Linked DNA regions of Tsuneonella mangrovi. The protein of the gene in region 2 interacts with the protein of the main gene of each other region in a pairwise test. Links are inferred from orthologs where the notes say so. Each region holds a gene or a part of one and is shown on either strand. Other genes may lie near its edges.

The links.
Region 1: the proteins of mobA (region 2) and CJO11_RS01265 interact in binary tests that used the Escherichia coli proteins (3 or more experiments, as listed by UniProt). The link is inferred for Tsuneonella mangrovi from one-to-one orthologs.

Annotation. Positions count from the first base shown.
Region 1 is NZ_CP022889.1:256,061-259,479, reverse strand. What follows is about bases 249-3,151. They hold CJO11_RS01265 (molybdopterin molybdotransferase MoeA), read right to left. Parts: upstream 2,349-3,151; coding sequence 1,149-2,348; downstream 249-1,148. Other genes in these bases: trpC (indole-3-glycerol phosphate synthase TrpC), read right to left, coding at 2,984-3,151; moaC (cyclic pyranopterin monophosphate synthase MoaC), read right to left, coding at 2,345-2,821; lexA (transcriptional repressor LexA), read right to left, coding at 399-1,079; CJO11_RS01275 (ComEC/Rec2 family competence protein), read left to right, coding at 249-389. Outside these bases: more of CJO11_RS01275, read left to right, coding at 1-248; more of trpC, read right to left, coding at 3,152-3,419. UniProt on the Escherichia coli protein: Catalyzes the insertion of molybdate into adenylated molybdopterin with the concomitant release of AMP.
Region 2 is NZ_CP022889.1:1,467,261-1,469,997, reverse strand. It holds mobA (molybdenum cofactor guanylyltransferase), read right to left. Parts: upstream 1,763-2,737; coding sequence 1,238-1,762; downstream 1-1,237. Other genes in the region: CJO11_RS07160 (S-(hydroxymethyl)glutathione dehydrogenase/class III alcohol dehydrogenase), read right to left, coding at 2,203-2,737; CJO11_RS07165 (VOC family protein), read right to left, coding at 1,812-2,183; rpoC (DNA-directed RNA polymerase subunit beta'), read left to right, coding at 1-1,153. UniProt on the Escherichia coli protein: Transfers a GMP moiety from GTP to Mo-molybdopterin (Mo-MPT) cofactor (Moco or molybdenum cofactor) to form Mo-molybdopterin guanine dinucleotide (Mo-MGD) cofactor.

The DNA.
Region 1 (3,419 bases), 1.2 Mb from region 2 along the record:
ATACCCGAAGCGAGTTCACACGCGACAACCTGCTCGAACTCGCCGGGATGGACGGCGACCCGCTTCCGCTCGCGCAATGGCCCGGTGCACGGTGCAATCCCGACTTCTGCGTCCTGACGATCGAACGCGCGGGGCGGTCATGGCACCTGTTGATGGCTCGCGGTCGTTCGATGATCGAGGAGCGCGCGCTGGCGGCAGCGTGTGCGCGGGCAGACATCGTCGTCGCAAGTCGCTGGCTGCCCCGAAGCTGCCGCCCGCTTTGGCTCAAGGCGGACGGGCGGTTGCTCGCGCGCACCGGTGGACTAGCGATCACGCTGGCGGACGAGCAGGTCCATACCGTCGCGCAGGACCAGGGCAACCACGGCTGGTGGCGCGATCGGGGCCGCTAGGCAGCCCTCTCAGTGGTAGCGGCGCAGCAACCCTGACAGGCGGCCTTGCACGACTACTTCGTCGGGCCGGTAGATCTGCGGCTCGTAGGCCCCGTTTGCAGGATCGAGCCGGACCATGCCGTTCTCGCGCCGCAAGTACTTGAGCGTCGCTTCCTCGTTGCGCACGAGCGCAACCACGATCTCGCCGTCGCGGGCAGTATCGGTACGCTTTACCAGCGCAAAATCGCCGTCGAAAATCCCTGCCTCGATCATCGAGTCGCCCGAGACCTCGAGCGCGTAGTGGTCGCCCGGACCAAGCAGCGCGGCGGGAACGGGCAGGGTGCTCTGACCCTCAAGCGCTTCGATCGGGGCACCGGCGGCGATCCGTCCGTGCAGTGGGATCTCGATCACATCGTTCGCGGGTTCGGGTCGGGGCGGAGCACTGCGCATCTGCACCACGTTGTCGTTCTTCGCCGCACGGGGAGCCGACACCGCATCTTCGGGCTGCTTTATCACTTCGAGCGCACGGGCCCGGTTGGGCAAACGGCGGATGAAACCGCGTTCCTCGAGCGCCGAAATCAGCCGGTGCACGCCCGACTTGCTCTTCAGGTCAAGCGCTTCCTTCATTTCCTCGAATGAAGGCGAGATGCCGCTTTCCTCAAGCCGACGCTGGATGAACTGGAGCAATTCGTGTTGCTTGGCGGTGAGCATTGCGCTCCTCCCTCAATGTTCCAAATCGCGGAACGAATATGGAACAATTAGGCAACCTTGATTCGTCCGTCAAGCATTTCCGCCATCTTCGAGCGGGATAACCCGGACGGCATCCCCCGGTTCGGCGGGAGGCGCATCGCGGGGCCGATCGATCAGCACGTCCGCCACGGCGAGCGAACGCAAGGCGCTGCTGTCGCGCTCGGAGATCGGCGCAACGCCGCCTTCGGTCCATCGCCCGCGCACGAATTCGCGTCTTGCGCCGCCAGCAGGCATCGGTTGGGTCAGGTATGCAGGATGGAGCCGGGGCAGGGCGCTCGCCGCGCCGCCAAGCTTCCGCAGCAACGGCAGCAAGAACAGGTGCGCGGTGACGAATGCGGAAACCGGATTGCCCGGCAACCCAAGCACAACCTGCGCCCCCTTGCGCGCGACAAGCAGCGGCTTGCCGGGTTTGATCGCCACTCGCCAAAAATCGAGGGTCGCGCCCCATTGCTCAAGCACCGGGCGTATGAGGTCATGATCGCCGACTGATGCTCCACCAGTGGTGACAACGACATCAGCATCGCGCGCCGCTTCGAATGCCGCCATCAACGCCTCGGGCTGGTCGGGTACGGGGCCGAGCACTTGTGCTTTGGAAACGAGCCCGTGGCACATCGCGGATATCATCGCCGCATTGCTGGCGGGAAGGGCGTGTGGCTTGGCCGGATCTGGCTGTGCAACGAGTTCGTCACCGGAATCGATCACCGCCACCGCCGGACGCTTTCCTACCGCCATCTCCGCGCAGCCGCCTGTCAGCGCAAGCGCGAGTTGAGCCGCGCCGACCCGCGTTCCCTCCGGCAGGAGCATGTCACCTTCGGCAAAATCGAAACCCTTGCGGCGGATATGGCGCGTAGTCGGGCCATCTTCGTTGGCGAGTGTCACTTGATCGCCATCACGCGCAACGTTTTCTTGCAGCAGCACGCAAGTCTCACCGGGCGGCATATGCGCGCCGGTGGAAATGCGGATCGCTTCGCCTTTTGCGAGTTCGCCCGCGAAAGGATGGCCCGCGGCACTTTCCCCGATCACTGTCCACGGTCCTACGGGATCGTCCGCGCGGGTCGCGTATCCGTCCATCGCCGACAGGTCGGCAGAGGGCTGGGTGCGCGCCGCGACCATCGGCCCGGCGAGAAACCGCCCGACTGCATCGCGCGCGGGAAGCGTCTCAACCCCGAGCGGCTTCACTCCGTCGAGCAGTCGCGCCTGCGCATGTTCGAGCGGGATCGGCGCAGTCATGCGTCGGCGCGCCAGGCACCCGACTTGCCGCCATCCTTGGCGATCAGGCGGACTTCGCCGATCACCATCGCCTTGTCGAGCGCCTTAGCCATGTCGTAGATTGTCAGCAATGCGATGGAAGTTGCTGTCATTGCTTCCATTTCCACCCCGGTCCTGCCGGTAAGCGCGGCGGTGGCAGTTGCCCGGATTCCGTCAGCTTCGAAGTCGAAGTCAATCGTCACGGTGTCCAGCGCGAGCGGGTGGCACAGCGGGATCAGCTCGGCGGTCTTCTTCGCAGCCATGATCCCGGCGATACGGGCAGCGGCGAGCACGTCGCCCTTGGGCGCGTCTCCCGCCCGGATTGCAGCGAGCGCATCGGGGGAAATCGCAATCCTGCCCGAAGCGACCGCCTTGCGCGCAGTCTCGGCCTTGCCGCCGACATCGACCATCCGTGCGTTACCGCTCTCGTCGAGGTGGGTCAGTATCTTGCTCATCGCGCTGCGCTCATTCCACTCGATGGAACACATGGAACACTGTCCATATAGAGAAATCCCGCTGCATCGATCAGGCATCGATTGATGAGCCGCGAGCTACCAAGATCGTGCAGTTTCATTCGCTCATCCTGCCAGAACGATGGCCGGTAGGACAGGGCGAACCTAGCCGAACAGCATTGCGCGGGTCGCTGCCTCGACGTCGGGCTGGCGCATCAGGCTCTCGCCCACCAGGAACGCGCGCACTCCGACCTGGGAGAGCCGCACAAGGTCGGCATGCGTGTTGATCCCGCTTTCGCCGACCAGCAACGCGCCATCCGGTGCAAGCGAGGCGAGCTGCTCGGTCGTCGCAAGGTCGGTCTTGAAGGTCTTGAGGTTGCGGTTGTTGACCCCGATCAGGCGTGACTTGAGGCGACTTGCGCGCTCCATCTCGGCTTCGTCGTGGACCTCTACCAGCACGTCCATCCCGCGCTCGATCGCTGCCGCTTCGATCTCGGCCATCAAGCCGTCTTCAAGCGCAGCGACGATGATCAGGATCGCATCGGCCCCGATCGCGCGTGCTTCGGCCACTTGCCATGGGTCGACCATGAAATCCTTGCGC
Region 2 (2,737 bases):
CCAGCGCGTCGTGACCGAGCTGCGTACCTCGGGCCGCAAGAAGAAGGACGACCTGCGTCCGCGCCTGACCTTGCTCGGCGAAGGTCAGACCGACGATGGCGAAACCGAAGCCCAGCGTTACATGCTGGCTCCGGGCACCACGCTGTCGGTCGAGGATGGCCAGCACGTCGAAGCCGGTGACATCCTTGCGCGTGCTTCGCGCGAGGCGGCCAAGACGCGCGACATCACCGGCGGTCTTCCGCGGGTGGCCGAGCTGTTCGAAGCGCGTATGCCGAAGGACAATGCGGTCATCGCCAAGATCAGCGGCAAGGTCGAATTCGTCCGCGAGTACAAGGCCAAGCGCAAGATCGCGATCGTGCCCGAGGAAGGTGAAAGCGTCGAGTACCTGATCCCCAAGACCAAGGTGATCGACGTGCAGGAAGGCGACTTCGTGAAGAAGGGCGACACGCTCATCTCGGGCTCGCCGAACCCCCACGACATCCTCGAGGTCATGGGCGTCGAGGCACTGGCCGAGTATCTCGTGAACGAGATCCAGGAAGTCTACCGGTTGCAGGGCGTGAAGATCAACGACAAGCACATCGAGGTGATCGTTCGCCAGATGCTGCAAAAGGTCGAGATTACCGACGGTGGCGACACCACGCTGCTGCCGGGCGAACAGGTCGACCTCGAGGAAATGAACGAGATCAACGCCAAGCTCGGCAAGGGCAAGCAGCCCGCCACCGGCACGCCGATCCTGCTCGGGATCACCAAGGCGAGCCTGCAGACGCGTTCGTTCATCTCGGCCGCGTCGTTCCAGGAGACCACCCGCGTGCTCACGCAGGCGGCGGTCGAAGGCAAGCGCGATTCGCTGATCGGCCTCAAGGAGAACGTGATCGTCGGCCGCTTGATCCCGGCCGGTACGGGTGCGGGCATGAACCGCATGCGGGTCACCGCTTCCAGTCGCGATGCCGCACTGCGGGCGCAGTGGAAGAAGGCGCAGGAAGCGATTATCGCCGCCAACACCGCCGAGGAAGAGCACGCTGCGGAACTGCAGCGCGATCCGATGGACGACTTGGGCGATGCGCCTTTAGCGGCGGTCGAGGGCGAGACCCACGGCACCGACGCCGATGCGGGCGATTACCTTGAGCAGACCGAGGACAAGGCCGAAGACTGAGTTCTTCGCAGGCCTGACCAACAAAGACCCCGCCGGGAGCAGAGCGCTTCCGGCGGGGTCTTTGTTGCGATATCGACCAAGCGGTTATGTGCGCTTGGTCGCTTCGGCCAGGTCTGCCGGGGTATTGATGTTGGCAGGTTCGCCGACGAGCTCGATCGCTCTTGCGCCGAGTGCATCGGCGAGCGCCCTCATTGCGTGGCTGCCGCTTCCTGTCAGGATCGTGTCGAGCGTTGGTGCCGCATTGGCGGGCCACAGTCCCACCACCGGCTGGGCGCTCAGCACTGCAGGGGCGGGCGAAAGAAGTCGAGGCAAGTCGTCGGGCAGGTCGAGGCTGTCGACACCGACGCTCAAGACCGTCTCATAGCCTTCGCTTGCGGCGAGGTGCAGCGCGGCGGCCAATCCGCCCAGCGGCCCCATGCCAGTGCGCGGCCAGTCGGGTACGGTGGGTGCTGGGGCGTCCTCGCGCCCCGCTACGACAACGCGATCGCACCAGCGCGAAAGTCGCTCGACCGCCAGGTCAAGCAATGTCCGTCCGTCGATTTCGGCGAGCGCCTTGTCGCTGCCGAAGCGGGTCGACTGCCCGCCAGCGAGGACCACGCCGAGGATCATGTGTTGGCTCCCCGGCAATATGTCCTGCTGGCGGTCAGTCGCGCATTCATCAGCCCAGGCGGTGCAGCGCGCAGAGCTTGTTGCCGTCGGGGTCGCGCAGGTAAGCGAGATACATTCCCGAGCCCGGGCGTTCGCCCGGCGGGTCTTCGATCGCGGTGCCGCCATTGGCGACGCCTGCTGCGTGCCATGCATCGCCCTGTTCGGGGGTCATTGCAAAGCCGATAGTGCAGCCGTTGCCGTATGTTGCAGGCTCGCCGTCGATCGGCTTGGTGACGAGAAACACACCGCCGTTATGTAGGTAGACCAGCCGCCCCTTGGGATCGACCATGCCTTCGCGTCCGCCCATCGCGGTGAACACGGCATCATAGAACTTCTTGGATCGGTCGAGGTCGTTCGACCCGACCATCATGTGACTGTACATTAACGATATTCCTCTCTTTTCAGTACACGACCACGGAACGGATGGATTCGCCTGCGTGCATCAGGTCGAACCCCTTGTTGATCTCTTCAAGTGTCAGGACATGGGTGATCATCGGGTCGATCTGGATCTTGCCTGACATATACCAGTCGACGATCTTGGGCACATCGGTGCGCCCCTTGGCGCCGCCGAACGCGGTGCCGCGCCAGTTGCGCCCGGTGACCAGCTGGAACGGACGGGTGGAAATCTCCTTGCCCGCTTCGGCCACGCCGATGATCACGCTGGTGCCCCAGCCCTTGTGGCAGCATTCGAGCGCCTGGCGCATCACGTCGGTGTTGCCGGTGCAATCGAAGCTGTAATCGGCACCGCCATCGAGCATTTCGACAAGGCTTGCGACGACGTCTTTTGTCTCCATTGGGTTGACGAAGTCGGTCATCCCGAACTTCTCGCCCCAGTCCTTCTTCGAATTGTTGATGTCGACCCCGACGATCCGGTCGGCCCCAGCCATTTTCGCGCCCTGGATCACGTTGAGGCCGATCCCGCCGAGCCCGAACACC